Regions from separate parts of the Lactobacillus sp. IBH004 genome, predicted to be linked through region 1. Evidence: riboswitches for the same ligand, from Rfam matches in the RefSeq annotation. Region 1 holds a riboswitch; each other region holds the start of a gene.
The links. A riboswitch is a leader RNA that binds a small molecule or an ion and turns the genes downstream of it on or off. The one in region 1 is predicted to bind thiamine pyrophosphate.
Positions count from the first base shown of each region.

Region 2: linked by a shared signal. The riboswitch ahead of thiM (hydroxyethylthiazole kinase) and the one ahead of LDX54_RS00810 (ABC transporter ATP-binding protein) in region 1 are both predicted to bind thiamine pyrophosphate.
Region 3: linked by a shared signal. The riboswitch ahead of LDX54_RS02870 (ECF transporter S component) and the one ahead of LDX54_RS00810 (ABC transporter ATP-binding protein) in region 1 are both predicted to bind thiamine pyrophosphate.

Region 1 covers NZ_CP110217.2:169,996-181,045, forward strand. The annotation lists gene LDX54_RS00800 (sucrose-6-phosphate hydrolase) at 1-435, shown strand, start outside; gene LDX54_RS00805 (energy-coupling factor transporter transmembrane component T) at 477-1,130, opposite strand; gene LDX54_RS00810 (ABC transporter ATP-binding protein) at 1,140-2,498, opposite strand; TPP riboswitch at 2,539-2,630, opposite strand; gene LDX54_RS00815 (AraC family transcriptional regulator) at 2,791-3,729, shown strand; gene htpX (zinc metalloprotease HtpX) at 3,760-4,656, opposite strand; gene LDX54_RS00825 (LemA family protein) at 4,673-5,233, opposite strand; gene LDX54_RS00830 (SLC13 family permease) at 5,341-6,441, opposite strand; gene LDX54_RS00835 (iron-sulfur cluster biosynthesis family protein) at 6,630-6,989, shown strand; gene LDX54_RS00840 (hypothetical protein) at 7,167-7,307, shown strand; gene LDX54_RS00845 (HNH endonuclease) at 7,427-8,344, shown strand; gene LDX54_RS00850 (BspA family leucine-rich repeat surface protein) at 8,392-10,350, shown strand; gene LDX54_RS00855 (SLAP domain-containing protein) at 10,420-11,050, opposite strand, start outside.
Region 2 covers NZ_CP110217.2:1,847,828-1,858,877, reverse strand. The annotation lists gene LDX54_RS09090 (LytTR family DNA-binding domain-containing protein) at 135-596, shown strand; gene LDX54_RS09085 (LiaF domain-containing protein) at 596-1,411, shown strand; gene LDX54_RS09080 (hypothetical protein) at 1,428-1,763, shown strand; gene LDX54_RS09075 (hypothetical protein) at 1,789-2,628, shown strand; gene LDX54_RS09070 (LysR family transcriptional regulator) at 2,677-3,408, opposite strand; gene gap (type I glyceraldehyde-3-phosphate dehydrogenase) at 3,514-4,533, shown strand; gene thiE (thiamine phosphate synthase) at 4,633-5,295, opposite strand; gene thiD (bifunctional hydroxymethylpyrimidine kinase/phosphomethylpyrimidine kinase) at 5,309-6,112, opposite strand; gene thiM (hydroxyethylthiazole kinase) at 6,124-6,912, opposite strand; TPP riboswitch at 6,989-7,087, opposite strand; gene tenA (thiaminase II) at 7,287-7,946, shown strand; partial or broken gene LDX54_RS09040 (IS3 family transposase) at 8,926-10,319, opposite strand; gene LDX54_RS09035 (hypothetical protein) at 10,431-10,775, opposite strand.
Region 3 covers NZ_CP110217.2:546,793-557,842, reverse strand. The annotation lists gene LDX54_RS02905 (MFS transporter) at 1-1,174, opposite strand, end outside; gene LDX54_RS02900 (FAD-binding protein) at 1,181-2,623, opposite strand; gene LDX54_RS02895 (SDR family NAD(P)-dependent oxidoreductase) at 2,636-3,370, opposite strand; gene LDX54_RS02890 (FAD-binding protein) at 3,372-4,859, opposite strand; gene LDX54_RS02885 (LysR family transcriptional regulator) at 4,949-5,827, opposite strand; gene udk (uridine kinase) at 6,006-6,647, shown strand; partial or broken gene LDX54_RS02875 (IS3 family transposase) at 6,710-8,113, opposite strand; gene LDX54_RS02870 (ECF transporter S component) at 8,218-8,796, opposite strand; TPP riboswitch at 8,840-8,929, opposite strand; gene LDX54_RS02865 (M42 family peptidase) at 9,005-10,087, opposite strand; gene hpt (hypoxanthine phosphoribosyltransferase) at 10,325-10,894, shown strand; partial or broken gene LDX54_RS02855 (IS3 family transposase) at 10,948-11,050, opposite strand, start outside.

The DNA.
Region 1 (11,050 bases):
AAACAATTACGGCAAGAAAAAGTAGTTGACGAAAAACAAACGAGTTCTTCAATGCAAGTTAATGTTTCTGATCCGCAGCACTTGGAGTTGCTTTTAACTGCTAAAACTGAAAATTGGTCAGGTAATGAGATTAGCTTCATTTTTAAAAATGAACAGGAAAATCTGGTTACATTATCTTGGAATAAGGAAAATAATGAAGTAATTTTGATCAGAGCGGATAAATCGACAACCGACGCACAACGTTATGGCAAACTGAGACCAAACTCAAAATTAAAAATACAAGTTTTTATTGATACAAGTTCAATTGAGTTTTTCTTAAATGACGGGGAGCTGGTATTTTCAGAACGCTATTACACAACCAAAAAGCCGGCAATTTTTATCACTGCAGACGAGCCGGTTAATATTAGTGTTGCAGGTTATTCTTTAGCTGAATAAATTAAGGGATAGAAAAAAAGTGGACAAGCATGTCCACTTTTTTATTTTAACGTCAATAATGCTAGATTTACTAAAACCAAAATTGCAATTGACTGCAGCCAGTCACTTTTTTTAACAGGAACAGCTGCAATGACAGAGCGCTTGGCATTTTCGCGGTAACCATGGGATGCCATACCTTGAGCTAAATTTTCTGCAGAATTCAGAGCAACTAAGATAGCTTTAAAATAAAGAACCGGTGACCAAAAACTCAAATATACTCCCCGCATCATGCCAGCAGTACGAATTTGCTTAACGGCCTCTTTCATTCGGGGAACGATATTAAGAGCAGCTAAAACTCCATAAGCAAACTTGCTGGGCAAATGAAAATTTTGTTCAAAAGAGCGGGCAAATTCTGTAGCAGTAGTGTCTATTGAAACGCAGTAGATAGTCAAAGTATAAACGTAAATTCGACTAGATAAGCTTAGTGCGTTCTGTAAGTTGGGTTGTGGCGAGAACCAGTATAAAGTCGCAAAAACTGTAAAAGCGGCAATTAAAGGCATTAGTAGAGTTAAAAGCAAATTGCTTAATTTAATGTGTTTGCAAATTAAATAGACCAATGCAAAGAATATGATTAAGAGGTTTGTTAGTAAACTTGATTTCAGTGATATTTCTACAGAAATAATCAGAGCCAAGATAAATTTAAAACTAGGATTCATGATAGTACCTCACTTGTTCGTGTAAGCTAGATGCTGGTTTTTAAAAATGAGGTGATAGTCACACCAATCAGCTAAATTCTTTAACTCATGGCTGATAATTAAAAGCGTTTGCTTCCGTGCTTTCTGACTTTCTCTTAATAAAGACATCACTTTGACGGCAGAGTCAGCATCCAGGCCGCTAAGTGGTTCGTCAATTAACAATACATCCTGATCTGAAATCAACATTAACAAGATTTGCAGTTTCTTTTGTTGTCCACCGGATAATGAATATACGACATGATCAAGTAGTGAATCAAGTTCAAGAGTGGATAAAGCAGCAGCTATTTTGTCATCAGTAAAATAAGAATTGGTCCGCTTTTTTTTGCTGAGGTTAATTTCATCTGCAACAGAGACATTGATAAACTGGTCAGTTGCATTTTGAAATATTTGGCCTACATGAAGCAAATACTTACGAGTAGGTAATTTATTAATTTCACGGTTGTGGTAGGTGATGCTGCCTGAATAAGGGATCATTTTAGTCAGAGCATTAAAAAGCGATGTTTTGCCCACACCGTTGGCTCCTGTAATCAGAGTGGTTTTACCAGAAACAATATTTAACTGTTCCTGCTTTAGAAGTAAACGATTTTGTCTAATCTGAACGTTTTGCAGGGTAAAGCACGACTCCTCAGTCTGCTGCGGTAAGACAAAAGTATAGGAATTAGAATCCGTATTTTTTCGCAACAATTTTTCCTGTTCTGCTTGAGAAAGCTGCACCAGGCGTTTACCCTGAAATTGAAAAAGATTGTCGCAAATTCCTTCATAACCAGCTAGTACATGATCACTTAAAATGATTGTTTTTCCTTGATCGCGCAGATGTGCTAGTTTAGCGATTAAAAACTTGCGGGCAGCGGGATCACAGCTGGCGAAAGGCTCATCAAGTAAAAACAGGTCAACATTCATCGCTATGAGAACAGCCAATGCTACTCTTTGTTGTTCACCACCAGATAATGTGTTAATTTTTTGATCAAGTAAATAATCAATTTGGGTAAACTGAACGGCTTCATTTAACTGTTTTAGATACTGGGCCTTATTAAGGCAGAGGTTTTCCAGTGCAAAAATAATTTCTTCTCGAGGAGTTGCCATAGTAAATTGCTCACTGGCATTTTGAAACATCATAGCAGCCTTTAAGCCGCCCAGAGTAACAGTGCCGCTTAGTTGTCCTGCAAATTCAGGATATAACTTTGCTATTATTTTCAATAAGGTAGATTTACCACAGCCAGTTGGTCCAACTAACAATGAAAACTGCTTTGTAGGAATATTTAAGTTAATATTTGTTAAAATTTGGTTTTGTTTGTCATATGAAAATGTTAGGTTATTTAATTTAATCAATTTAGTTACCAAAAAAATCGTCAGGATAATAGCCTGACGATGTAAAATCTTTCGTTTTCCCTTCGCTGGCATTATCCATAGCAGGTTCTGCGGGTTTAATCTCAGCCTTTACAGGCACCCCGATGTTAAATTTTATTATACAGAAAAGAAAATTAGTTGTCTAGATGCACAAGGAGTTTCCGTTACTCATGTAGCAATGATAAAGGTAAAATAACAAAATTATATTAGTAAGATGAAAATTTGCTATATAATAAAACTATATAATCCCTAAACTGTATAAGAGGTGAAAGTAATGGCAGCAGTTAAATTGGAACAATATTTAGCCAGTATCATAGATGCGGCTAGGTCTGATACTAATGAAGTGAAAATAAAACCAGGTAACAGCAACTTTGATTTGTTTATAGCCTTTTTAGAAAATCGTAATACGGGAATTCATCGCTACCAAACAACAGGGCTAACTATTCTGTATGAGGCAAAAGGTTCAACTAAAGTGAGGATCAATAGTCAGAATTTTATACTCAATGATGGCAATATCATTTTTTTACAGAAAAAGAGCAATTATGAAATATTAAAACCTGGTAGTAAAGATATTTTAGTTAAACTCGAATTTGACCCCAATATAGATGTCCGGAACTTTTTCGACAATCTAACTGTAATGAACAATTATGAGAAAAAATTGCTTAAAAAAATCAATACTACTTTTGAGCAAAAAAGATTATTAGGGTTAAACGGAACGCTAATGTCAGAGTCTGCCCATCTACTTAAAAAGATAATTAATGAATATCTTAATTATGACTTGTTTACCCGTAACGCTATCATGGCAGAACTTACCTTGCTTTTCGTTTCTGCAGTTAGAAAGCAAAATTTAACTTCCACTCCAGCAACAAGTCATCAGTTTGCAAAAACGGATCTGGAAAAATATATTGATGCCCATTTTACTAACATTACGCTTAATGATGCAGCCAAGCATTTTGGTTTTAATCCTAATTATTTTTCAAGTTTGGTTAAACAAAAAACAGGCAAAAGTTTTGTGGAACATGTCGATGAAAGGCGCATGCTGGAAGCACGAAGTTTACTTGCTCGTCCAGATATTTCCGTCAAAGAGATAATTACCCGTGTCGGTTATAGCGGCAAATCCTTCTTTTATAAGAAGTTCAGTGAATATTACCATGAAACACCGGTGCAAATGCGTGCAGAACTATTCAGGCAGGCAAATATTAATTTGAAATAAAAAACAACCTTAAACAAGAAGGTTGTTTTTTTACATTTTTTCTAAACGTTTAATTCTGTCCGCTGTTGGTGGATGACTGTCAAACAAATGGGTAAAACTGCGTTTTTTACGCATAGGATCTTCAATATACATTCCCGCACTGCTGGGATCAGCTTTTTTCATTGGTGCAGAGCCGTCAATTTTTTCAAGCGCCGAAATTAGCCCTTGCGGATTGCGCGTTAACTCTACTGAAGAAGCATCGGCAAGGTATTCACGGTTACGTGACAATGCCATTTGCGCTAAACTGGCACAAATAGGCCCCAAAATTAAGACAAACGCTATTGCTATTACCTTAAAAATGACAACGATGGTGCCACCACTATCATGATCACTATCGCGATCATCATCAATCCACCAGATATAGCGGCTGGCGATCCCAGAAAGATAAGAAATGACACCGACTAGCACGGCAGCGATAGTAGAAACTAAAATATCGTAGTTTCTGATATGAGAAATCTCATGGCCCAAAACTCCTTCCAGTTCCTCCCGGTTCATCATATCGAGTAAACCTTGAGTAACTGCAACTGCTGAATGGTTCGGATTCCTTCCTGTCGCAAACGCATTAGGACTGGGATCATCGATAATAAATACTCGCGGCATGGGTACACGACCAACTAGTGCCATATCTTGCACAACGTGCCATAATTCAGGATTATCCTGCTCATGAACTTCTTGGGCATGATTGAGGCTCATAACCATGTTTGCTGGATTGGGCAAGACAATTAGCATGTAAATTATACTAAAAATCACGGCAATAACTAAACCTAAAATTGGTCTGTTGCTAAAAAGGTAGCCTAATCCTGCACCTACAAGTGCCAAGATAATAACAAACAATCCCATAATACCCACAGTTTTGCGCTTATTGCGGGCAATTTGTTGAAATAACATAAAACTGACCTAGTATTTAAAACTTAACTTTAGGTACTTCTTTTTCAGATTCACTGGTTTGCAAGTAGTCAACTTTCTTAAAACCATGAATGTGAGCAACAATATTGGAAGGGAAGGTTAAAAGTTTTTGATCGTATAAAGCAGCAGATGAATTATAAAGCTGCCTTGAATAGGCAATTTTATTTTCAGTATTAGTCAATTCCTCTTGCAATTTCAAGAAGTTTTGATTGGCTTTAAGGTCAGGATAATTTTCTGATAATGCAAAGATGGACTTAAGCGCATCAGAAATCTGGTTAGAAACTTTTAAGGTTTGTGCATGGTCATCGCTGGGAATGTTAGTTAACTGATTACGCAGCTGCACAACGTTTTCCAGTGTTTCTTTTTCGTGTTTGGCATATCCTTTGGTGGTTTCGACTAAATTAGGAATCAAGTCATTACGCCGCTTTAATTGGACGTCAATTTGGCTCCAGGACTCATCGGTGTAAACCTTGGCTTTTTGTAAGCCATTGTATACCGCAATATAGATTGCAATTAATAAAATAATAATAATTACAATTATCCAAGTTAAACTGTTCATAGTCTTCCTCCTTATATATCTCTTAATTATAACTGATTAAGAGACTTTTGAGTATAAAAAAGGAGCTTATACTACCTTTCGTTAGCAAAGCTTTACTAAATTGATTATTAAATTAATAAAAGTCCCCAGCCTACAACTGTCAAGACCAGCAAACCTATGAACTGCATTACAGTCCATTTTTTGAAAAATTCCCCTCTTGATACTGTCGCATTTTGGGTAAAAGTTTTGAGCACCAGCATATTTGCCATTGAACCAATCGGTGAACCAAAGCCACCTATATTGGAACCTAAAAACAATGCTTTAGCATAAGGGGTAAATTTACCAACTAAAATGGTTGCAGGAACATTACTGATAATTTGACTTGAAATAATTGATGTGAAGTAAGTTGAAGTTTCTGAATTGATCATTGTATGGATAATGCTGACAATCATCGGAATTTGTTGAATATCACTAATGAAAATAAAGAAACAGGTGAAAGTTAATAGCAGAGCGAAATCAACCTTAAGCAAGATTCTGGGGTTTATTAATAACGCCAGGATAATTGCAACAATCAGCGGAATTACCACATTAATAACTTTAAATACGCCCAAGAAGAATAGCGCGAACACTGCTGTAGTAATGATTGTTGGTCTTAAGCTGATATTAATCTGTTTAACATCCTGCCGCGGAATTTTTTTGCGGGGGATAAAGTGAAAAATAATCAGCGTAATAACAAGTGCCATTATTAAATAGGGCAAAGACCATGAAAAAAATTGGACAGCGTTAACAGAATATTTACTAACTAAAAAGATGTTATGAGGGTTACCCCAAGGGGTAAAGGCAGCCCCAATGTTTGCGCCCATACCGATTAAAGTAACGGGTAAAATCTGGGGTAAATCACATCTCTTAGCAATATTCAAGTATAGGGGAATCAATGTAAGCGCTGTTATGTCATTGCCCAAAAACATCCCCGCGATAATTGCTAAAGCCGTAAATAAAATATTTAGTTTTTGCATATTATCAGCAATACTGGTCAGTTTATACGCGAGCACATCAAGGACGTGTAAGTAGGCGTATATTTGAATAATGATTAGCATCGCGGCGACTGAAAAGATCGTATGTAAGTTAATGTCTTCAAACCGCGGTCTAGCAAAAAAAAGACTGATAATCGTTATTACAAAAGTAATTTGCAGGATTTTATCGCTAAAAACCTTTTTCAAGACGGTCATAAAATGTCCCCTTTCACAAGTTATAATCATCTGTAATCGCTATATACATTTTGACCTTTTTTTCCCTTATTAGCAATAATAATTTTTTAGATTAAGGGATACTTTTACTATAAACATAATTTTTGACACTATAACTTAATATATCCTATACTTGAGAAAATTGCTAAGGATTAGGAGGAAATATTAAAATGAGTAATTCCGAAACAGTTAAAATGAACGTTAAATCAGGTGCTGCTGATAAAATTAAAAAGAGTGTAAAAGAGGGGCAAGTTGTTTTATTATCGTTAAACGACGGCTCTAATAAATACTCTAATATTGCTGGCAGTTGTACTGCCGGAACCCGTTTTCAATTTGTGGTCTTGGATAAGCAAGATCCAGACTTTTCAATTAAAGTTGAAAATAATGCGGGCTTTGACTTATACACCAGTCCTGCAGAAATGCAATATTTAGGCAATAACTTGGTAGTTGATGAAAAGAATGCAGCAATCAGCTTAGCTGACGACAGTGGCGTGATTGATGCTGCTATGACCGTTAGTGAAAATAATTAGTGTGATAAACTGATAATATTTAATAAATAATATTAGATTTTAAGCGGTTCCAAAGGAACCGTTTTTTGATATTAAAAATCACAGTAAAATGATCTAGTACGAGCAAATCTTGCTTCATTATAGCTTAAGTGGTAAACTATATGAGATTTTCGAAAATCTGAAAGGAAGTATAGTACTATGCGTAAAGGTGAGAATTACAACACCGGTTGTGAACCAAACCAAAGACCTAAGAACAAGAAAAACGGCAAGAAACGTGTTGCGCACGTGGCAGCAGTTGTTGCTTTCTTGAACAAGGCCAAAGCAGACGAAAATAAATAGTTTGTTTTTAAATAAGACTAAAAGGTGGATGACATTACGTCCACCTTTTTTTATTATCTTAAATTGAGTAGAATTAGATTAATGATACATACATTTTGCTCTAAGGAGAACGCTTAAAAGTGAAGTTTCAATGCAGTGCGTGCGGTTTGCGCATCAATGCCAAACATTTTAAACAAACGGGCTTGATTAACCCTAAATTAACTAGTATTTGCGATCTGTGTATCCAAAGAGGAGAAGCACCGGAGAATTTTGCTAATATTGCAGTGAAAGTCTTTGCGCAATGCCTACTGTTTACTTTTATCGGAAAAGATGAAGACTCAGATAATCCTACGTTTTTAATTGCCAAAAATGACGTGCGCAAACGTTATGAAGCCTTTATTCAGGATTATGACGGCAATGAATTAGCCCAGCAACAACTAGCAACACATGATTTTAATCAAGCGGTAATTGACAGCGAGACAGGTCAAACTGACTTTGTGCCCAGCAGCGAATTTACTTTTGCCGAAAACTTAAGTAAATTAGGCTTAAATGTTGATTTTAAGCTCAATGAAGTTGATTATATTGACCGCGAGCGTATTCGGGCCAAGTACCATTACCGCTGCCAATATTGCGGCAGACGCGGCCGCAGCGTTGATCACAAAGATCCGGTTTCACTGTCACATAATAATGATTTTGACAACCTGATTTTATCCTGCACGGAATGCAATCGTATTAAGTCCAACATGCCCTATAAATTGTTTGTCAGCTTAAATAATGAAATTCCTGAAGTTAACCACAAACTGGTCAAATATGAAAATGCTCTTGCTACTTTGAAGGGTGAATTTGAAGAAAGACGCCGCGAATTAGCGGCTAAAATGCATCTTAAGGGTGTGGTTAATGATCCAGAATTAAATCAGATGCGTAAACAAAACAAAAAATTGCAGGATGCAATTGATAGCTTGGAAAGCGATTATACTGACTTGCGCTCTTTACGCGAGCAGCACTTTATGACTGGCTGGAAGCTGGCGCAAGTAAACGCAAAAGAAGATATTATTTAGTTTTTAAAAGGCTTACAATGAAATTAAGAGCAAAAGGAGGTCAGAAAATGAAGTCAACTAAATTCAAGCAAAATATTTTAACAAAACTAGGCATCAGTATGGCTGCTGCAGTCTTGGGCATGATGAGTGGAACTAATCTGGTGCAGAATGTTGTGGCAGCTTCTGCAGCACCTGCTGCTAAAGATCAAACTGCAAAAACAACACCGGCTGCAACCAGCACTAGCAATAATCAGCTAGGTTTTTGGACTGGAATGGATGGCAGCTGCACTTGGCAATATGATGTCCTTACTAATACGCTGACTATTAGTGGTGCTAAAGGAGCACAATTGTCAAGCACACCTTTTATTAAAAAATTTAAATGGGCTGGAAGTATTGAGCATATCGTTTTTGAAAGTCCGTTTAAATTACCTGCAAATTCAAAAGAAAAATTTGCTAATTTGAGATATTTGTCTGATATTAAGGGTTTAGAGAACGCTGATACCAGTGAGGTAACCGATATGTCTGGTTTATTTGCCGGTGATATGAACCTTAATAGCTTAGATATTAGTAAGTTTGATACCGGTAAAGTTACAGATATGAGTAACATGTTCTTTAAATTAGGTATGGATAATGCCACTGCTACAGCAATAGATTTGAGTAAATTGAATACCGCAAATGTAACCACTATGAACAGCATGTTTGCGGCGGCCAATTTTAAAAAGCTGGATTTAAAAAACTTTAATACTAGCAAAGTAACCGATATGGCAAATATGTTTTCCGGTACCAAGGCAGAAACGATTAATGTAGATAGCTTTGATACCAGTAAAGTACAAAATATGAGCGGAATGTTCAATAATTGCCTAGTTAAACAGCTCGACTGCTCAGGCTTTAATACCAAAAACGTAACGGACATGAGCAATATGTTTTCTCATAGTATGGACATAACAACTCTAAACTTGAGCAATTTTAATACTAGTAATGTTCAAAATATGAAAGCTATGTTTTTTGGAGATTCCAATTTGACCAGTTTGGATTTGAGTAATTTTGATACTAGTAAAGTAACTAATATGTCAGGTATGTTTTCAAACGATACAGCATTAAAACAACTTAATTTAACGGGCTGGGATACTGCCAATGTTACTGATATGAGTACTATGTTTGCACGATTAAAAAATATGGTCAGCTTGGATATTAAGCACTTTAATACCAGCAAGGTAACTGATATGTTTGGCATGTTTGAGGGTGCTGAAAATTTAATTGATTTTGATATTAGTAATTTTGATACCAGCAAGGTCACTAGCACCAGCTATATGTTTTCTGGTATGAAAAAAATTACCAGCTTAGATTTAAGCCATTTTAATACTAAGTCCAATAAAAATTTGTCTGAAATGTTTAGTGATGATGACAACTTAAAGACGGTTAATTTGAAAGGCTGGAATACCAAACGGGTCAGGAGTATGAGTCGCATGTTTAAAAACGACCCGCAGCTGGTCAATATTAATTTAAGTCATCTTAAAACTAATAGTCTCACTGAAGCTTATGAGATGTTTAAAAATGATCGGAGTCTCAAAACTGTTGATTTACATAATTGGAACACCCGTAAATTAACTGAAGTAAGTGAGATGTTTGCTCAATGTCCTAATCTGACTAAAGTTAATTTACATGGCTGGCACATGCCTAAACTGATTGATGCGACTGATATGTTTATGCAGGACAAGAAATTAGCAGGGGTTGATCTGACTAATTTTAATATTCATAACAGCAGGATTTTAAATCAGGCAGGCAATCCTAAAGGATTTGCTGTGAAGCTGGGCCATTACCGTTTGCGTAAAAGTTCAGGTGTAGGTCAAGGATTTAAGCACATTCAAGCTGTAGGCAAAGGAACAATTAGAAATCCTAAAGGCAAAAAATATACTGCAAAGCAATTATTTAAGCTGTATAATCACTCTGCCAAAAAGAGCCCTAAAGAAACCTATGTCATGTATAACGGTAAAAAACCACAGTTACCAAAATCATTTCATTTTTGATTTTTAGTAAAATAAAAGGATTAGCTCATTTCAGAACTAATCCTTTTTTGTTTGTCTTTCTAGTAAGCTTTAGGCGAATTCAGGGAAGTTTAAAGTTTTTATCTGTTTTTTAGTGGTTTTTAACAGCCAGATTGCCTGATCTACTTGTGCCAGCGTCGCTTTGCTCGACCGTAAGACAACAGCAGCATTAGCTAAAGCATAGTCATAGCTCTGCATAAGTCCATCATAATGGACACTCTCGTTAATAGTTTGCTGTCCAGAAACAAAGTCTTTCTGGAGCTTCACTTTATCGCTGTCGGTTGCTACTTTTTGTTTCTGCTCAGCTGCTAAAGAAGTGTTTACAGGAGAAAGTTTTATGCCCCTGCTAAATTTCACATCACTTGCTTTGACGAAACTGTTAGCTGCTATTATTTTTTCACTAGTGGTGAGAATGATCGGACCATATTTTTTGTCAGTCGCCGGGGCCTTTAATTGTGTGCCATCATTATTGATAAGGGCTTTTCTATCTAAATTGTTACTCAGAAGGTGGTAATACAACTCAGCTTTGTTTGTAGCCGCATTCCAAATATAGAACAAGCCGTCAACATTAAAGTTAGACTGCTTTGCAGTGTTAAAACTAATCCCAACAGGTTTTCCTGTGGCATCATAGAGTTTAACGTTTGCAGTAGTCTTTGCAGTAACAAAACTATAGGTTAAATCA
Region 2 (11,050 bases), 290 kb from region 1:
TTTTTTCTTTTCTTCTGAACCAAAAAAATATACCACTTGGTTTCTTAAGATTACCACTTAGTTAAAAAGGCTAGATTTTATATTAAAATTAGCGTTTAATTAAATCATCAAGTGATGAAGGGCAGGTGAGAAGCGTGAAAATAAAAATAGAGCTGGATCCGGATCTGGATAATGATGAAACTAGTGTAACTATCCGTGCTAAAGCTGTGACACCAGAAGTTGAACAAATCTACCGTCAACTTCAAGGTATTAACAGCCATCCTGATCAAATTGAATGTAAAAAAGACAACGTGTCCTATTACTTGAGTATGAACGAAATTTTATTTTTTGAAACAGAAGATAAACAAGTGATTGCACATACTGCGAGGGATGCTTTTACAGTAGATTACAAACTCTATGAATTAGAAAATTTATTAAACAATCAATTCATGCGGGTCTCTAAGTCAACAATTTTAAATTTAAATCAAATTTATGCGTTAACACGCTCGATTTCTAACTGTAAAATTAATTTTCGCGATTCTTATAAAACTGTCTATGTTTCACGTCATTACTACCATAACTTAAATGATAGGTTAAACGAGAGAAGGTCATCATAATGAGAAAAAATAAAATTAGAGAAATATTTTGGGGGATAGCATTAGTGGCTGCTGCTGTCTTTCTGGTAATGAATCAGCTACACTTATTTTCTTTTCACTTGAAAGTAAGTATGATTATTTGGACTATTGTGTTTGGAGCGGCTTTAATTGAAAGTCTAGCAGATAGAAGCTTGTTTGGTACGACTTTTTCTATTGCTTTTCTCTTAATTGTTTACGCTGAACCTTTGCATATTACCAAAATTGTTCCATGGACAGTATTGATTGCTGCATTGCTGATTTATATAGGTTTGACATTAATTTTTAGAAAAAGCTGGTTTTTAGGAGGAAACTACTTTAAACATAAATTTAATCCTAGGGATTACTATGATGATTTGTCAGACTTTGATAAAAGTTATAAAACGACTGATAATAATACCATTAATGACAGTAAAGATTATACAACTGATGGCGATACCATTAATGACAGTAAAGACCATACTGATGGTGAAGATATAGTAATAAATCAGAAGCTGTCATCAGTTTCACGCTATGTTCATTCACAAAATTTACGTAGTGTCGTGATTAATTCTTCATTAGGTGAAGTTGAAGTCTACCTTGATCAGGCTAAGGCTGCTGGCGATGTAGTGACAGTAGATATTAACGGTACCATGGGTGAGATTGAAATTTACGTTCCAACTTCATGGAAAGTCAACAGTGATAACTTAAACCTAGCTCTGGGAGAATTAGATATTAATGACGAATCTACCGGTGGCGGTCCTACATTAATGTTAACAGGCCATTTCAGCATGGGTGATGTGGAAGTTAATTATGTTTAACTTTGGGAAAAATAAAATGGTTAATTTAAAACAATTACATGATTATGTCAAAGAAAATTATGAAGCCGGAAACTATAAAGAAGCTGAAAAAACCTATAAAAAATGGCGTGATACCAATGATTATACCTATCATGCAGCAAAAACTACTGTGAAAAAGAGTTCTCTCAGTGATTATCAAATGGGTTATGAACAAGCCAAAAAGGACTATGCAGAGAGTCATTCTTTCAAGGATTTTCCTAAAAAAGGTGTTAACTTAGTTAATCGTGTTACCCAGAATAAAGCAATTGAAATAGAACGCTACATTGACGGCTACAATGATGCCAAGGCCAAAATTTTACGGGCGAAAAAATAATAGCCCATAAAGGAGATTATTAATTATGTATGGCTCATTATTAGCCAATGTAAGTCCAGATAGAAAAATTAAGGAAGCTGTAGAACAATTTCCTCAACATACACAAGCCTATTATCTCGAAAATAAGCCAGTCGGGTTAATGACCTGTTGGCAAAATGCTTTTCACCCTTATTCCTTGAATTTTGCGGGCTATCTTGCACCTAGATTAACCAGCGGTGAACAAATGCAGGTTTATGAGCAAATACTGACGGATTTAACGGCAAAAGCCCAAAAAAATCACCAAAGCGCATTAATTACTTATGATTATGCACCGCAATTACTCTTTAATGCCATTGGTCAAAAAAATGGTTTTAAATTAATCAGAACTACTGTAGAATCCCAGATGCCCTTGAAAAGGGCACTGAAAAATATTCTGATAGATACTGATTTACAGTTGATCACTCTACACGAAATAAAAAAAGATCCTGTAATGATGAATAAGCTGGCACAAGTGAGCTTCTCCGATTATCAAAAAAATCATTTAGCAAATCCGGCTGCAAAGATACCCCTTAGTGAGTGGAGCAAAACCATTTTCACTGATCAACTTGAACACGCCCCCTTAGCACTAATTGCTGCTGGACAAATTAAGGCTTATTGCTTTTCTTTTGAGGATACCCCTCAAGAATTGACTTTAGGATGGATGGGTGCTGTTAAGCCTAATTTATTAGACCAATTGCAACAGCAATTGCTAAATTGGGCACAAGCAAAATATCAAACTTTAAGTGGTGAATTTGATTCTACAGACCCATTAGCAACGCGGACTTACAGAAAATATGCGTTTAATCTGTGCCCAGTTTATGAAACGTATTTAAAAAAATTAGATTAGAAATTTAAAAAGGCACCTTTATTCAAATAATGGCGTCTTTTTACTTATCTATAATTGATAGCGATAAAAATAATAGGGGATATTCCAGCTTTGCGAATCAGCTGCAACTAAATCATCATTAATTAAATATTTGGGCAGTAATGCAGTTGCCTGGCCTTTTTTGACCAGCTCTAAAATCATTTCTAGTGAATCAATTTCAGTGACACTGTTTTTATTATGCGTTAATTTGAGAGTCAAGTTACGAAACGGACAATTTATGTCTGCGTTTATGGCAACCGGTACTCTTTTATTTTCCTGCTTTTTGCCTTTTAAAAAACAGGCTTGTAAATGACTTTTTTTGATTAGCGAATATTTGGGTAGAGTAATAGGGGTAAAAGTCCAGATCATGTCATATGCATGCTTAGTTATTAATTCTTGAATTTCATTGGTATTTTTAATGATAATGTCGTAGTGCTCAAATGAAAATTGTGCTTTTTCGGTAATAATATAGCCGAAAAGCAACTCAGAAATGAGGACTTTGGGCTTGTTAATAGACAAATCCTCTTTCAGGTTTTGGTAGTTTTGTAAAACTTTAGTGGCGAAATCATGCATTTTTTGACCGTTTTTGGTTGGTTTGACTCCTAAATTAGAACGCACAAAAAGGGGCGTATTCAATTCTTGCTCCAGTGCTTTGAGCCTGGCTGTAATATTGGATTGGGTGTAGCCTAATTTCAGTGCCGCTTTATTCAGTGATCTAGTTTCATAAATTGTTTGGTAAATATGTAAGTCGTTAAAATTCATGTTGCTCCATATCATTAAAAGTGATAACTCTATTATAAACTTAGATTATGCAAGACAATTTTATCTTAATATACTAATTCTGTAATCTAAAAGGAGGAACTTATTATGACTACAAAAATTGGTATTAACGGCTTTGGCCGCATTGGCCGACTTGCTTTACGGCGCATATATGAAGTGGCCAGTGATGATATCGAAATTGTCGCAATTAATGATTTGACTTCACCAGCTATGTTAGCACATTTATTGAAGTATGATACCGCGCATGGCCAATTTCATCATGAAGTGACTGCAACCACTAATAGTATTGTAATTGACGGTAAAAATATTCCGGTTTATGCGGAAAAAGATGCTAGTCAAATTCCGTGGGTCAAAAATGATGGTGTCAAAATAGTGCTTGAATGTACCGGCTTTTACACTTCAACTGCAAAATCACAGGCTCACCTTGATGCCGGTGTTAAAAGAGTTTTAATTTCTGCTCCTGCAGGCAATATGAAGACTATTGTTTATAGCGTAAATGATGATCAATTAACTGACTCTGATCAAATTATTTCCGCTGGCTCATGTACCACTAATTGCTTGGCACCGTTAGCACAAGCAATGAACGATGAATTTGGCATTCAGGTAGGAATCATGTCTACCACTCATGCTTATACTGCTTCGCAAATGTTGCAGGATGGACCTGACCGTGGCGGCAATGTCCGTAATGCCCGTGCCGCAGTTGCTAATGTTATTCCCCATTCTACAGGAGCAGCTAAAGCGATAGGACTAGTTATACCTGAATTAGACGGCAAACTTACAGGTATTGCTCAACGAGTCCCTGTTATTTCCGGTTCAATTACTGAACTAGCCGCTATTTTGAAGCAAAAAGTTACAGCTGAAGAGTTTAATGCCAAAATTAAAAAGCACACTGAAGGTAATCCTTCTTTTGGTTATAATGATGATCAGATTGTATCATCAGATATTATTGGTACTGAGTATGGCTCGGTCTTTGATCCGACTCTGACTCAAGTTGAAACTGGTGATGACGGTGCACAATTAGTTAAGGGTTACGCCTGGTATGATAATGAATCCGGCTTTGTAGCTCAGATGATTAGAACACTGCAAAAAGTTGCCCAATTAGGTTAATTATCAATATAACTCATATTTTTACAATTAAAAACTGTTTATCATCAATAAAAAATGGTTCTGCCGAGTGCAGAATCATTTTTGTTTCTTTAAAATATGCTAGTCATTTTTTATCCATGGCGCTGTGAGCATTTGACTAACTGTCTGCTTAATATTATTGCTTTGAGCAATCATTGAGATTACTGCAGCACCAGCTGCCTTAGTTTTAGCGATTGCCTCTAAATCGTTAACAGTTATCCCGCCAATAGCAACAATTGGCCGGGTTGTGCTTTTGACCAGTTGGCTTAAGCCGGCAATACCAATTTCGGGGTCGGCATCACTTTTAGATTGGGTGGCATAAATTGGACCGCTGCCATAATAATCAATTCCGCTAATTTTATTGGCTTGTTCAACTTGCGTTAAATTCGAGCAAGAATAGCCAATAAACATTTGACCACCAACTTCTTTAATAACCTGTTTTATTTCTTCATCGCTTTGACCAACATGAACTCCCTCGGCATGAACTTGTTGCGCAAGCTGAACATCATCGTCAATAAAGAAGGGCACGTGATACGCATAACACAATTGATGCAGTTTTTGCGCCATAGGTAGTCTCTCAGTTTTACTTAAAGTTGAATTAGGCCCCTTGTCCCGAAACTGAAAAGCCGTGATGCCGGCAGCAAGGGCTTCTGCGACTATACCAGGTAGTGTTTTACCTTTGGGCACATCTTGACTGCCACAAATAAAGTAAGCATGTAAAAATTCAGTGTTAAATTCTTTCATTATTTCTCCTAAATTACTTTGCCCAATGATTTAAGGGACCGTGACCATGACCAACTTGAATAGTTTCCTTAATGGTTTTAGTAACGTACTTTTTAGCAATTTTAATTGCCGCAGGTAGACTTTGTCCTAAAGCCAGTTGGGCTGTAATTGCTGCAGCTAAAGTATCACCGGTGCCGTGAGTGCGTTTAGTATGTACTCTGGAACTGCTGACCCAAAGATCAGTACCATCGGCAAATAAAGCATAATCTTTTACTTCTGCGCTATTAGTGTGACCACCTTTAATTAGTACATTTTTAACACCCATATCTTGTAGTTTATGGGCTAATTCAGGAAATTGATCTTGCATTTGCACCTTGATGCCAGTTAAAGTTTCTGCTTCTGGTAAGTTAGGTGTGATTAGATCGGCTAAAGGCAGCAATTCATTTTTAACGGTGGCAACAGCATCTTGACTTAAAAGTGGTGCACCACCCTTAGCAATCATCACTGGATCGATGGTAATGGGGCCAAAGTCATACTTTTGCAGGTTAAGAGCAACTTGGTGAACGTGAGCCGCATCGCCCAACATTCCCGTTTTACAAGCACGAATATGAAAATCTTCTGCCAGAGAGGCGAATTGGGCGTCAACCATTTCCAGTGGCAGTAAAAAAGATTTTTGGACGCCCAAAGTGTTTTGTGCTGTCACTGCCACGATTACTGCTGTTCCAAATACTTTTTGCATTTGAAAAGTTTTAAGGTCAGCCATGATTCCGGCACCACCACCTGAATCTGTACCGGCAATAGTTAAAACCTGGGGAAAAGAATTAATTTTTTCTGTCATCATGAAGTTCCTTAATCAAAATCAGCAATTTGCTTAATATCAGGGACTGTTACTTTGTACAAATAATCCATGAGGTACATACCAAAAGTACCTGGTCCAACACTGGGATGATCTTGGACAACCATTTGACCCGCACAACTGAAAACTAAAGCACCTATCTGAGCCGCTTCAAACGGATCATCAGTGACTGCGGTAAAAGCTGTGACAATACTGGACAACATATCACCTGAGCCCACATGAGTTTTAAAAAGTGGTGAGCCGTTATGGACATGGGCTAGTCTTTTGCCGTCACTAATTGTATCTGTAGGACCGCTGGCAATGACCGTACAATGATATTTCTGAGCAGTTTTAGCAGTAATTTCATCAATATTACCAGAGCCGGAACCTGCATCGATGCCCTTTGAATTCCAGTTGAAGTCACCTAAGGCAGCGATCTCACCAATGTTGCCGCGAATAATACTGGTATGAAAATCCCATAAAAGCTTATCTGCGATTTTGTAGCGATATTCAACTGCACCAACCGCAACAGGATCAAATACTATCGGCTTGTTATATTGCCGTGCTAGGTCTTCTACCTTTTTAATATGATTGATTTGCTCTTTAGTTAAACAGCCAATATTAACTGCCACTGCTGCAGCCATTCGCACTATTTCTTCAGCTTCAGCGACTTCATTGCTCATAATTGGTGAAGCACCAATAGCATTGACTGCATTAGCCACATCTTGAACTGTCACAAAATTGGCGATGTTAAAAATAACCGGATTTTGCGCTCGTAATTTATCTAATAAGTCTAACTGCATTTTATTACTCCCGACTAAATGTTTTTGAAAAATTTTGATTAATAAAAAAGCCTTGGCACGTGGAAATGCCAAAGCTTAAGCGTTTTTGACACGTTCCTACGCAAGTATTAGCTTACAGGTTCAAAGGGTCTGAAATACTTTCATCTCAGCCAAAAAGGCACCCCTCGTGTTATCGCTTTCAATTATAGCGCATTATACTATTGATTACAATGCTGGGTTAATAAAGATGCTATCTGTATACGCCATAAGTACTAGTATTTTAGCTATTATTAAAAATATGCTAAAAAGCAAAAAAAGCATAGTGATTATAGTTAATTTTGAATAAAGTGTAGTTAGTAATAATTAACAGTTATTTAATTTGGAGGAAAGTAAATATGAAATTTACGGATGAGCTGCACGAAGCAGGAACGGCATTGTGGCATAAAAGTATGGTGCATCCCTTTATTAAGGAACTACAAAGTGGCGAACTCCCGATTGCCACTTTTAAATTTTACTTGTTACAGGATCGCTATTATTTAAGAGAATTTAGCAAGTTGCATGAATTAATTGCAGCAAAAACGGATAATCAGGAAGTAAAGGAATTTTTACTGGCAGGGGCACAAGACTTGAAAGACGTTGAAATATCAGTGCGCGGCCATTTTTTTGAAGAATTAAACATAACTGCGACTGAAATTACTAAAACTCCAGTGGCGCCAACAGCTTATAACTACGTTAACCATATGCATATGACATTAAAGCGATCTGGTGTTAAAGCAGCGGTCGCAGCGCTTTTACCATGTTACTGGCTCTATCAGGAAATTGGCCAAAAAATGGCAGAAAAAGGTTCACCGGTTTCTTATTATCAGGAGTGGATTGATACTTATGATGGCGAGTGGTATGGTGCCAATGTAGCCAAAATGCTGCATTTAACCAATTCTTTGGCTGAAAGTGCCACTAATGAAGAACTTGAGCAAATGCAAACTGCATTTGTACGCAGCAGCTATTATGAATTGCAGTTTTGGCAGATGGCTTATGAAAAGCAAGATTGGAAGTAACTTCTGTAAAAACCGCTTTTATTTTATTCTTACTTGTCTTTAGTCAATTTCATAATAAAATTTTGATATTGGACAATGTAATTATTGTTCAAAGTCCCAGGAAAGTGTGCAACTTGGAGAAAATAAGATATATTTATTTTATAATAATGTAGATTTATCTAGTACTGTTAATGGTGATTTAGGAATTTCTAAAATGTGGGTTACTAGTGGCAGCATATATTATGCACTAAAAGCAACTGATCTTAAACCTGAATTTCTAGTCTATAATTGGTCTGGAGAGCTAACAATGCACTACTATGCTAGTGGAAGCAAAAAAGCAAGAACCGTCAGTTATAGTGCTCGCGGTATAGGCCGATGCCAAACTTAACCGCAATATTCTCACTCTTGCACTCGTGGACGACATGGCTATGCCACTTTAAGTGATAAAATTGATGGCTTCTTAGGAGATATAATGTTTCCAAGCACCACCTTTTAAATGGAATATAAAAATGAATGATGAACTATTTTTTAAATTAAGAAAGATACTAGATTTTTTAAAAAACAAGCGCCGACAGCTATTATTGAAGAGAATGTAAATAGCGTTGAAAATTATAGGGCAGAATCTGTTGATGAGTATAATAGAGCAAAAAGTTATCTTGGCAAAAATAATAGTTCGTTTAAATCTTTTCATGTAAGTGTGGATTCAGCAAAAGATTTCTTGCGTTTATTGAACTTGCTGGGTGCAATACATGCAAATTTTAATATACGTTCAAAGCCTTTTATAATAGAAGGAGAAGAAAGCAGTAAGTCGCTAAAAAAAGAGAACGACTATTTTAACAATTGGATGGAGTGTTTTTCAAACTATGAATTTATGATAGTTAATTTTGATGAAACTGCTTTAGACCAGGATCAATATTACGGTTAATTTCATTAATTTATAAAAAGGCAGCTTACCAAGTTTTGATGTGAACCCTAAAATTAGGACACTTTATATTAGCTGCTAACTGAGGACTAACTGCCGATATTCAAGCGGAGTTAGTCCTTTTAGTTTGATTTTGATTCTATTCTGATTGTAATACTCAATGTAGTCTCTGATTGCGTCTTCCAGTTCAGTGAGATTCTTAAACTGCTTTTCAAAGCCATAAAACATTTCTCGCTTGAGTATCCCGAAGAAGCCTTCCATTAACCCATCATCAAGCGAATTGCCCTTGCGTGACATTGACTGGCTAATGCCATGATTTTTGAGCCACGCTTGAAATTGCGGGTGTTGGTACTGCCAGCCTTGGTCTGTGTGAAAGATCAAACCATTTAGTGCCGGATGCTTGTCCCAGGCCTTTCTTAACATGTCCATGGTCTGCTTAAGATTAGGGCTGCGGGAAATAGTATAGGAAACAATCTCTTGGGTGCAGCCATCAATGATCGGTGATAAATAGGTCTTTTGCCCCTTGAGCTTAAACTCAGTTATATCTGAATACCATTTGTGATTGGGATAAACCGCACTAAAGCTGCGTTTAATCAGGTCAGGCTTAATCGGACCCTGAGTGCCGCGATAGCTGCTGTATTTGTGCCAGCGTTTATTGACTATGCCAAACAATTTCAGCTTGTTCATTAAGCGTTGCACTTTTTATGATTGACTAATAAATCACGACGCCTAAGCTCTGCAGTAATGCGGCGATAGCCATAGCGGTGCTTGTGTTCTTCATAGATAGTTTTGATTTCTGCCATTATTTCTCGATTATCTCGCTCTTTATCCTTCTTCTTTAAAGTGTAGTAGTAATTACTACGGGATAAGTGCGGCAGATTGGGATTGGCATTAATGGTATCAAGAATAAAAGTTACGCTGACTTTAAGCTCGCGCCTTAGTTGGGTAACTGCCTGGGCTATTTCCGCGGCTTGCGGTTCTTGGTCCGCTGGTCGACTAAGACGCTCAATTTTTTTACGAATTCGTTCTCGATTTTCAGCTTCAAGTTCTGCTGGCGTAAGCGGTCGTTCTCTTGCTTGAGCCGATGATTTTCCTGTTTGATCAGCTGTTCTCTTTTGGTCATAGGGCGGTCGTCCTCTCTGCTTGTTAACGATATTATACCCATTTTTACGATATTCGCGCAGCCAATTGGACAACATGCCACTACTTTTTAAGCCCAAGTCAATAGATACTCGACGGGCAGGCTCATGTTCAACTATGATTCGCCTAAGGGCCTGCTCCTTAAAATTACTTGTATAAGCAGTGAAAGGCTGATCTAAAATAGCTAGACCGTGACGGCCAATTAAAGCTAACAAGTAATTAATATTAGTCTTGCCAACCCGATAACGCTGACTTAGCTCAGCAGGGCAGATTTGATAATCGTGCCAAAGATGATAGATTTCAACTTTATCTTGTTTAGATAATTTAGACATAAAAATGACCCCCAAATTTGTCCTAAATTTGGGGGTCACTTCATTTAAGCTGCCTTTTTAGTTCAGTCATTTCGCATTGTTAAAATCATTATATTAAAAGCTAATATGCTATTATTCATCAATTTTTTTAATATAAATTAATTTTGCTTTTCTTAATATGCCACGATCTTTAAATAGAAAGCCATAATATCTATTATTAATTTTTCCGACATAATAAAGCGTATCATAAGATCCTTGATTATCAGTAGTTATTTTAACGGAAGCAATTTTTTTATTATGTAAGCATTTATATGTGTCTAAGTTATATGAATATTTTCTTTTGCCAGCACTAAAATAAACGGCTTTTTCTAAAGAATTAATTCTACAATAATGTATAAAGCTTATTCCAATGCTGATAAAGAAAAATGTTAAAATAAATACAGTTATAGTTTTTGTTATTTTTTCATTTTTGCTCATTTTTAATATGTTAGGAAGAGAGAAAAAATTATGAAAACAGAATTTAAAAAATATAAACAGTCTTCTTTATTAATAGTAGCCTTAATTATATCACTTTTGGGGTTTTAAGAATTAATACCGTTTTTGCATCAAATGATAATATGCCTGAGATGAATAATACATCTGCAGAGCCTTTTGAGCTTGTCGCAACATATAAAAAATATAGCAACAATTGACAACACAGTGGTTATGGAGGTCAAAGGCAACGATGTAACTCTCATTAAAATATATGGAAA
Region 3 (11,050 bases), 380 kb from region 1:
CTAAATTCTTTTGAAATTTAACCACTAAACAAACTACGGCTAGCATTAGTGCCAGCAAACCGCTTAAAGAGAAAACATTAAAGCCTATATGACTGACTAAACTAGTCAAAGGATTAATTATCAGCGGACTAACGACCCCACCTACGGAATAAATTGCAACATAAATTCCTAGAGCCATTGAAACACTGTTATCATCAACAATTAAGGAAATCAAATAAGGAAATTGTCCCATTGCAATACTCATCGCTGCTCCTACTATAAAACTGCCAATAAAGACAATTAACAAAGAATGAAACAGACCAATTAATAAGTATGCAATGCCATAAAAACATAATGAAAGAGCAATTGAAGAGTAGCGAAGCCTTTTGCCAATTTTACCCACAAATAAGCCACAGATCATCCCACCAACAAGAGAAATAGTAGATGTTAGAGCTGCTTGTGCAGTGGCACCAAGATTTTCTCTCACTACAAACAAAGAGATATTATTATTTAAAACATTATTAAGTAACATTATCAAAAACGCCCAGAAGGCACTATAAAACACGAATTTGTTTAAATGAATTTTAGTATTACCTGCTTTAGTGTCATTCTGAGAAACGGTTCTGTTTTCAAAGGGCAGAAGAAGAAATACAATTAGCAGTATTAGCAGTGAAAACAAGTATATCCAGTAATTATTAATCCAGCTGCTTGAAGCTGCCAGTTGACCTCCGCCCATGATAAAGACCATGCCACCAATATTAATAAAAGTTGTAGATAACCCCATAGTAGATTCACGTTCACTTTGAGGCAGCAATTGTGCGATTAAAACTTGAGTTAAATTGGTGCAGGCTCCTTGACCTAAGCCCACTAAGCATGAACAAAAAAGTAAAAACGTAAAATTCGTGTGCAGCATTAGTGGCAATAACCCACCAATTGTGACCAAACAAATTGAAACAAGGGTCAACACTTTTAAATTAACTTTATTTGCTGTCAATTTACCAATGATTATTCCCGCAAGCATCATAAATAAATTTGGTAAAGATGTCAGCATTTGTACACTAGTATTATTAAGGGTAAAAAATTTAGCAATGGCAGCGTAAGATGGAGTAATAGCTAAAGATGCCATGCCAATCATACTAACCGCTAAGATACCTATACGAGTTTTTGAAACAGAAACTCTTTTAGCACTATTCATTGATATTTACCGGATCTTAGTAATACTTTGAACGGCATTTCTACCTGAAAATACAGCATACCCTGCTGTACTTCCTGGTAAAGTGACAGCGTAAGTATCACCAACAAGCATTCCTGCAGCATCATTGCCAACAGCATAAACTCCGGTAAGTGGATAACCATAGGAATTTAAAACGGCATTATTATTATCAACACGAATACCACCAATTGCACATGCCATACCAATACCCAATTCTACTGCATAATATGGACCATCTTTTAAAGCTGTCATGTATGCGGGAGCTTTACCAAAATCGGTATCAGTTCCTTTAGCCACTAAGTCATTATAACGCCCAATTGTTTGCGGCAAATTGGGCAAATTCAATTTTTCTGCTAATTCAGCCAGAGTGTCGGATTTGGTCAAGTACTTATCACCATTCTGTAAGTCACACGTAATTTCTTCTTGTAAATGTTCGAATTTTTCAGGTGAAACCGGTGAATTGCTTACTTCCTTGTAAAGACCGACATTAGTTAAATGGTCAACCGTTTCTTGATTAAGGATTGAAAAGGTTCTTGATTGGGTTAAAAGAGCGCTGCCGGCATGACACATGTTGTCATTGACATCTTCATTAACAAAGCGTTCACCTTGCTCATTCACCCATAAAATTGCCTCCTGAGTCGCTGCTGCTGCCAATTGTTCAGGCATATGAACAAAAGGTGGACGGGTTTTATCCAAAATGGCGCCGCCACCATATTGAATAGCACCCATTTGATAGTGTTCAGCTCCGGCCTGCCATGCTAGTTTCATACCGTCTCCGGTAGATTTGCCATCACTAACTGATAACAAGCGTTCAGTCGCAGGAGCCCGTTTCTTAATTAAATCAGGATTATCCACATAGCCGCCTGTAGCTAAAATTATGTTATTTGCAGTTAATTCTCTTAACTGTCCTGTAGCCTCATTTTTAATAACTAGACCACTGACATGACCATTATGTTGTAAAATTTTTTGCGCACTAATGCTAATCACAATTTCTACGCCAAGAGCTTTAGCTTTAGGTATTAACTTTGCAATCACAGCATGACCACCACCGGCAAAAGTGTGAATAGTAGGCCAGCTCTTGCCTTGAGGACCAACTTTACTAAACTCAACTCCAAGAGAATGAAGCCAGTCAATTACTGAACCACTTTGACTAATATATTTTCGTAAATGAGGGGCACTGGCTTCATAGTGCGAATAGTTCAGTTCATCTTGGAGCAATTGGGTAGGATCAATCTTAATGCCTTTTTCTTTTTGCAAAAAGCTGTCGACTCCCATTGCGCCTTCAACATAGTTGCCGTCACCGCCAAGTGTCCTGCCTTTTTCAATTACCAAGGTCTTAATACCCTGCTCGCCAGCACTGACAGCGGCTGCCAAACCGCTAAGGCCACCACCAACGATTATTAGGTTATATTCGGAATTTTTAGGAAACATGAATTTTTTCTCCTACTTCAAGCCGACTGAAACACCGCCATCGCTTAAAACGGTTTGGCCTGTCATAAATGTGGCTTCACTAGCTACAAAAACAAAGACTTTAGCAACTTCGGCAGCGGTTTCTGCCCTCTTCATTGGTACAGTCGGTAAAACTTTCTCCAAAAAGCCGCCTTCGTTAAGTGGGGTTTTAGTTAGGCCGGGAGCAACACTATTAACACGAATATTTTTATCAGCATAATCAATCGCCGCAGCTTGAGTCATACCAATAATGCCATTTTTGGCTGCATTATAAGCGCCCATACCACCAGGATTATAAATGCTGCCTAAAGCACTGGTATTGACGATTGAGCCATAACCTTGCTTTAAGAAAAGTTTGATTTCTTCGCGCATACATAAGAAGGTCCCACGCAAGTCCAAATTAATCGTATTATCAAAATCTTCATCAGTCAGTTCGGCAAATGGCTTCAAAACACCACCGCCGGCATTATTCATCACGTAATCAATCTTACCGTAATCGGAAACGATAGTTTGTAAACCGTTCTTGATACTGTTTTTATCCATGACGTTCAAAATCAAGCCGGTAATCTTACCGTTGTATTTCTCATTCATTTCAGCAGCAACATCCAATACTTTCTTGTTATAGTCAGTTAAAACGACATCACTACCTTGCTTGGCAAACTCTTCACTAATAGCGTAGCCAATACCCTGAGCAGCTCCAGTAACAACAGCAACTTTTCCTTCTAACAATTTACTTTTCCTCCTGATTTAAACTCTTAATTGCTTCTTCTGCAGCAATCCAGCCAGAGACAAAGGCAAAGCCATTAGCAATACCTTCATAACTGGGGTAGCCATCAGAATATAAACCGTTAACATTATTACCAACAATATATAAATCTTTTAGTGGAGTGCCATCTTCTTTTACCGGCTGACAGTTGCGGTCAACATTGACACCGTCTAACGTTCCTAAAATCGCACAATGTTCAATTATTGCGTAAAACGGTCCTTCTTGAACGTCAAACAATAATTCAGCAGCCGGCTTTAAGAAAGTGTCGTCCTCTTTCTGCTTAACGGCCTGGTTATAGGCATTGACACTCCTTGTGAGTGAAGAATAAGGCAGTTGTAACTTTTGGGCTATTTCTTCCAGGGTATCTGCTTTTACTACTTCACCCGTTTTAACCGCTTCGTCAAAGTCTGTTTGAATATTAGGTAAAGGCCCCACAGTTGTTCTAGGCGTTTGGCCCACATCACAGAACTGTCTTTCAAAAGTGTCTTCAAGATTAACCTCTTTTTGCTTAAAAGTGTCTAAAGTCTTTTGGTCCAGTAAAACGTAATACATACCATTAACGTTATGGGCAGCATTGCCCCACATAGCAAAATCATAAACAACGTCCTCGTTTACAAAACGATTAGCGGTCTGATCCAGCCACAGCAATGGTAAATTGGTTAGAGTTTCAACAGCACTATCTCTTTTCATAGGATTAATACTCATGCTCGGTGCACAGCCATGGGCAAAAAGAACTGGACGGTGACGACAATCTGCTCCTAATTTATGCGTTAATCTAATTCCCGTACCCGTAGATTTGCGCTCTCCCAGGTTCAAAAGTGCTTTAGTATCTGAGAAATTGGCTGTCATCATTTCCTGACTGCCGCAATAGCCGCCATCAGCAAATATTACTTTTTTAGCAGCAATTCTAATCTCTGCACCAGCTTTATTTTGGGCAATAACGGCTTTTAAGCCATTATCATATTCCAGATCGACGGCTGCAGTTTCCAACATTACCTTATTGCCAGCTGCGGTAAATTTATCCGGTAATTTATCCCAGTTAGTCATTTTCTCTTTAAAATTATTAAATTTATGGTAAACCAGTGGATCATTTAAGTGTGCTTTTTGTTCGCTTTGTTCCACAGTTACCGGTAAACCCATTTCTGCTAAACGATCGATATTGGCACCTGATTTTTTTAAAAATCGCGCCAATAGTTCACCATTAACAAAGAAGTGGTTGTAATCTGTTAATCCGTTAAAAGCTTCACGATAGCCATAATTTACGTGCCGCTTTTTTTGTTCAGTGGAATTAATAGCAAAAACTCCATGAGCACCAAATTTGCCGGCACCTCCGACTTTGTTACCTTTTTCTAAAAGTACAAATGGCACATGCTTTTGATAAAGCTCAAAGCAAGCTGAAATTCCAGCCGATCCTGAGCCAACAACTACGACATCAGTTGAAAAAGAATTCAATGTAACTTCACCCTTTCTGATATTTTGTGATTCTTATTACAATTGAATTCTATGTCATTTTTAATAAAAGCGCTAACACATAAAAGTTATTAGCGATAAGTTAAAGTTGTCACATGCTTAAGCATTTTGCTAAATTTAGTTGAAACCATTGGATTCATTGCTATTACCACATTAAAAGTTTTTTGCAATTGAACTGGCGATAAACGCTCAATATTATTGCAGTTTTGCGGTAAACTAAATGATTCCGGTACGATTGTGATGCCACCATTAAAGTTTACATTTAAACATCCAGCGGCAAAGCTGTTGACCTCAGACACTTCTTTATATTTCCAACCATTTTGACAGTAGATTTTAAGCATAGCAAGCTGAATATCAGTAATACCAGTTGATTTCCAGTTTTGCATATAAAGCATACTGTTCTCAGCGAGCTGCTGCTCATCCCCGTGATATTGTCTTAGTTCATCTTTATTTAGCAGTAAGTCAAAACTAGTTTTCCTAAAAGGTAGACAGTCTATTTTATTATTACCGGCAAAAGCTAAGTCAAAGCCAACCAGTATGTCATAATTACCATTAATCAATCTTTTGATGCAAGAATCAAAATTTTCTTCGTCAAAATTGGGCTGACAAATATCTGGTATTTTTGAAGCAAATAATGCAGCGTCATTTTCAAAGCCTTGCAAAAAATGTACACGTAACAGCTTCTCCGGGTTAGGATCCGGGTGGTGCCAAATTTCACTGTACAAATTAATAATTTCTACGCTGCGTTTATAAAAAACTTCTCCTACTGGCGTTAACGAGAATTTACCAGCAGAACGGTTAAGCAATTTTTGACCCAGCTCATCTTCTAATTTTTTAATAGCTGAACTGACAGCTGTTTCTGAAACATAGTTTCTCCTCGCTGCTGAAATAAAGCCGTGAGTTTGAACGACATCAACGAAATATTTTACCGGCATTAAGTTATAATTCATTTTGCACCTATGCTATTTAACACAAATTACTTTTTTCACATTTATCATATAAAAAATAAAGTCAATTTTAAACCGTATTCTATAGAAAAGAAGCATTAATTATCAAATATACCTTAACTGTTGGTAATTATGGCAAAAGTAAAGTAAAATGTTTAAGGATTAAAAAAGGAGTGGCATAATGTCTAGACTTGAAAAGCCTGTAGTGATTGGTATTACCGGTGGTTCAGGCAGCGGGAAAACTACCATTGCGCAAAAAATTGTTGCCCAAATGCAAGAGAATGAACACGTTTTGATTATGACTCAGGATTCATATTACAAAGATAATACCGGGATTCCTATGAGTGAAAGAAAGAACATCAACTATGATCACCCAGATGCTTTTGATGTTCCTTTGCTTAGAAAGCAGTTGCAAGACTTATTAAATTATCGGTCAGTCGAGATGCCGGTTTACGATTTTAAAGAACATACCCGAAGTCAAAAGACCATTCATACTGAGCCTGCCGATATCATTATTCTTGAAGGAATTTTAGTTTTAGCAAACCCAAAAATTCGTGATTTGATGGATATCAAAGTTTACGTTGACACAGATGACGATATTCGTTTTATTAGGCGTTTAGAACGTGATCTAAATGAGAGAGGCCGGTCCATTGACTCCGTAATTGAACAATATTTAAGCACAGTTAAGCCGATGTATCATCAATTTATTGAGCCTACCAAGCGCTATGCAGATATTATTGTTCCAGAAGGCGGTAAAAATGATGTGGCCATTGATATGCTTACAACTAAGGTACACTCAATTTTAAGTAAAAAAGAAAAATAAAAAATATGACCCCCGGAATTAAGACAATTTGAAGTGCAACTAAAAAGTTAGACATTTTAATATTACGCAAGACTCAATGCACGATTTCGATATTTGATCGGAGTCGTGTATTTTAGTTTGTTTGATCTTCTGATATGGTTGAACCAGTAAACGTAATCGCGCAGTACTGCCTGCATTTCTGCTAGTGAACTGATCTTAATGCGGTTGAGCTTCTCCCGTTTCATTAGGTTGAAGATGGTTTCGCCCGGTGCATTATCGTGGCAGTTACCCTTGCGCGACATGCTTTGCTTAATCTTCATTTGCCTTAATTTAGCTTGATAGCCGCTGTGGCGGTATTGAAAGCCCTGATCTGAATGCAAAATAGGCTGGGCTGTTTCAGGCAGTTTTTGCTTGAGCTCTGCCAGCATGTCATAAACCAGCCTCATGTTAGGCGAATAGCTGACTTGACAAGCCAGTATTTCCAGTGAGGCCTCATCAATGACCGGTGAAATATAAACCTTTTTGCCTGTGGTCATTGTATTCGGTAATATCCGTGTGTAAGACGTGGTAGGGTCTGGTTTCATTAAACCGCTGCTTTAAAATGTTTTCCTTGATTACGCCTGCAGGGCCCGCATAAGAACTGTAGCGTGCAGTGCGCCTGCTGTAGACTCTGGTCTTTAGTCCCAGCTGCCGCATCAGCTTGCGCACGGTATTGGGCGCATAGCTAAAGCCTTGATCTAAGAGTGCACCATGCATACGTCGATAACCGTAAGTCTCATCACTTTCTTGGTAGAAGATAGACTTGATTACGCCTTTAACAGCAGCGTATTTATCTAATCGGTTCAATCGGTGACTGCGGTTGTCGTAATAAGTTTTGCGGTTAAGGTGCAGCTTGGCAAGCAAAAGCTTTAACGGCACCTCAGGTCGCTCAGCCCGAATCTCCACGGCTATTCTGGTTTTTTGCCGGTTGGTGAGCGTGGATATCGGGCAGCCACTTTTTTTAGGATTAAGTTATCCAATTCTAAGTCGGCTTTTTGTGCCTCTAGCTCAGCGACCTGACGACGCAATTGTTCTACTTCGGTTAGCTTCTTAGTGGGTTTAAGCTTCTTCTGACGCTTCTTTTTAGTCATGGTTGGTGGTCTCCCCTTGGATTTTGGGAGCAGCCCAGAGTAGCCTGCAGCCTGATAAGCCGCCAGCCATTGTCTTACTACTGACCGCGAAAGATTAAAAACTGCGGCTACCCTGAGTACTCCCATGTGATGTTCATGATAGAAGCGTACCACATTTAGCTTGAATTCAGGCAAATAAGTTTGCCGGGTGTGAGTAACCTTTAAAGCGGCTAAGCCATGTTTGCGGGCACGTTCTGCCCAGGCCCTAATCTCGGTATGATCAATGCCGTATTCGCGTTCTAGTTTAGCTAAAGAGGTTTGGTGGGATAAGTATTTACTGCAAATTTCCATTTTCAAAGCAGTTGAATATTTAGTCATGAAAAAAGTGCTCCTAATAGTCAGATTAATGTCTAACTATTATGGAGCACTTCAATTTCGGGGGTCATATCATTACTTCAAGAGCAATACTCCTTTTTAAATATTTAAGCTATTTTTGGCTTTAATGCTTTATCAAATAAATTCGTAATCAACTTAACTAAAACGCCATCAAAAACCAAAGCAGAAATGATATTGGTAATAAGCATTACGATTTGCACTTGCATACTAAATTTGCTCCAGCCATATAAAATATATGAGGGAATAAAACAGCCAAATGAAGCAAAAAACGCACCAGTTAAGACGCTTTTCCAAGTGAAATTTTGATAACGTTCTTTTTTAGGGAAAAAGCCGATTTCATTAGTAGCGCCTTGAATAATTCCGGAAAGAATCGTAGTAGCGCCCCATTGACCACCTATGGCCATTTCAACCACAGAAGCTAATAATTCACCAATCGTACCGGATCCTGCAGTAGGAACAAAATACATCGCTAAAGGTCCAGCCATAAGCCATAAACCTGTAAAAACAGTATCAGTAACCGGTGCAAAACCTGTCGGCACCAGCAGCATTTTGATTAAATTAAAAGCCCAGTTAAAGCCATATGTATAAATGACTCCCATAATAATTCCAATTAATGCAATTAAAATAATCGACTTTACATTCCATTTTGAAGTTCTAGTAAACATAAAAAAATACTCCTAACTTTACATGTCAGTAGGAGTATCATTATTACCTAATTTTACACTTCCCTAACGCAGGTATTGTCCCGATCAGGTTCAGAGGGTATTTCTCAGCTTTTTGGCACCCCTAGTGACTGCTATTCAATTTTTACTATTATATCATACTTTAATTAAATTTGTTGCCTATTTTAGACGATTACTGTAGTTAATGCCATTAAAATTGACTAAAACTTGCCAACTTTTCTTTAGTTAAATCACGAATAATAGCAAGCGTCAAAGCAACAGAGGCTTTAAAATCTGAATAAGCACTAAAACAATAAGGAGAGTGTTCATAACGAACTGGAATACCAATCACAATGGTTGGTGCGCCATTTTCATAATAAATTGCTGCTCCATCTTGGCCACCGCCAGTGCGAACAGAACGAGTATACGGAATGTTATTCTTATCAGCTAAATCGCAGGCATACTGTTGAAATTTAGGATTAGGCAAAAACGAAGTATCCATGTCACGCAACATCGGTCCCCTTTTCAGTCCGGTTTGTGACAACCATTCTGGGGTAAAAGTATCATCTGCTGGACAAGACTCAAGCACGACTGCTACATCAGGCTTTACTGCACGCGCTGTCACATACGCTCCGCGCAGACCGACTTCTTCCTGGCTGGAAAGTGCTGCAACAACGTTAAATGCAGTTTGTTCATCTTTTAAATTGTCTAAAACGTCAGCCATAGCAGCAGCGCCAAAGCGGTCATCAAAATCTTTGCCGAAAAACAAACCAGACTTTTCATTGTATTCACATTTAACATCCACAAAAATAGGACAACCCGTATCGATTTGATAATCATTAATTGTTTCGGCACGTGAATTGGAACCAACATCAATTGACATATCGGCTACGTCCGGTACATTATTTTTTTCGGCTGCAGTCATAAAATGAGGTGGTTTAGTAGCCACAACACCGGGAACATATTCACCTGCACGATTTTTAATTTTTACACGCAGAGCAGGAATATTATATTTAACCCACCCGCCAAGGGGCACGAATTTAATCATGCCATTAGGACGGACAGCTTGGGTAATAAAGCCAACAGCATCTGAATGTGCATCCAGTTGAATCACTGGCCGACCTGGTTGGTTATCTTTTTTGCTGGCATACACATTGAGCATACCGTCAACCTTCACGTCAGCAAAATCTTGAACAGTATCGGTAAATAGTTTAACAAATTCTCCTTCAAAGCCAGAAGTAGAATTGGCATCAGAAAATGCCTTGAGCATTTTAATTTCTTGTTGTTTTTGCATTTTTTTACCTTTCACTAAAAATACTTATGCATTAATTTTACCAAAAACTGAGGTTACACGTTAAAAATTTAAGCAAATCGAGAATTATCTTACTGCTTTTAGCAATATAGCTACTTTTTGTACGTAATTGACTGCTAAAAAAGTGAAAATAGTTGAAAATGGTCTGTTTTTTTAGCAAAAAAATGATATAATCGAAATATTAGGAATTTAAATTGTTTTACAATGAAGGGTAGATAAATGCCAAAAAACGACAATATTAATAGTATTATTGATCATAAATTGTTTAGTGAAGAGGACATTCACCAAATGTGTGTTAAGTTAGGAAAGCAGCTTACCAATGATTATGCTGGTAAGAAACCGTTAATCGTTGGTGCTCTCAAAGGTGCTGTTTTCTTTTTAACTGATTTGGTTAGAGAAATGGACGTCAAAGCTGAAATTGATTTTCTCGATGTCTCAAGCTACGGTAATGAAATGGAGTCTTCCGGGAAAGTTAAGCTAGTTTCTGATTTAGCATCTGATGTGAAAGATCGTGATGTTTTAATCGTGGAAGATATTGTTGACACTGGTCTGACTTTAGATTTTATGAAAAAGTTGCTTGAAAAACGGGGAGCAAAAAGCGTTAAATGTTGCGTTTTACTTAACAAGGAAGCAAATCGTAACGTCGATGTTGATGTCGAGTATTATGGTTCAAAGGTTGGTAACGAGTTTGTAGTAGGCTACGGACTTGATTTCATGAATTATTATCGTAACCTACGTTATATTGGTGTATTAAAGCCCGAAATTATTAAACTGGTTAATAATAAATAAAAGAGTTGTCTTGATGATGTGAACCCTAAAATTAGGACACTTTATATTAGCTGCTAACTGAGGACTAACTTTCGATATTCAAGCGGAGTTAGTCCTTTTAGTTTAATTTTGATTCTTTTCTGATTGTAATACTCAATGTAGTCTCTAATCGCATCT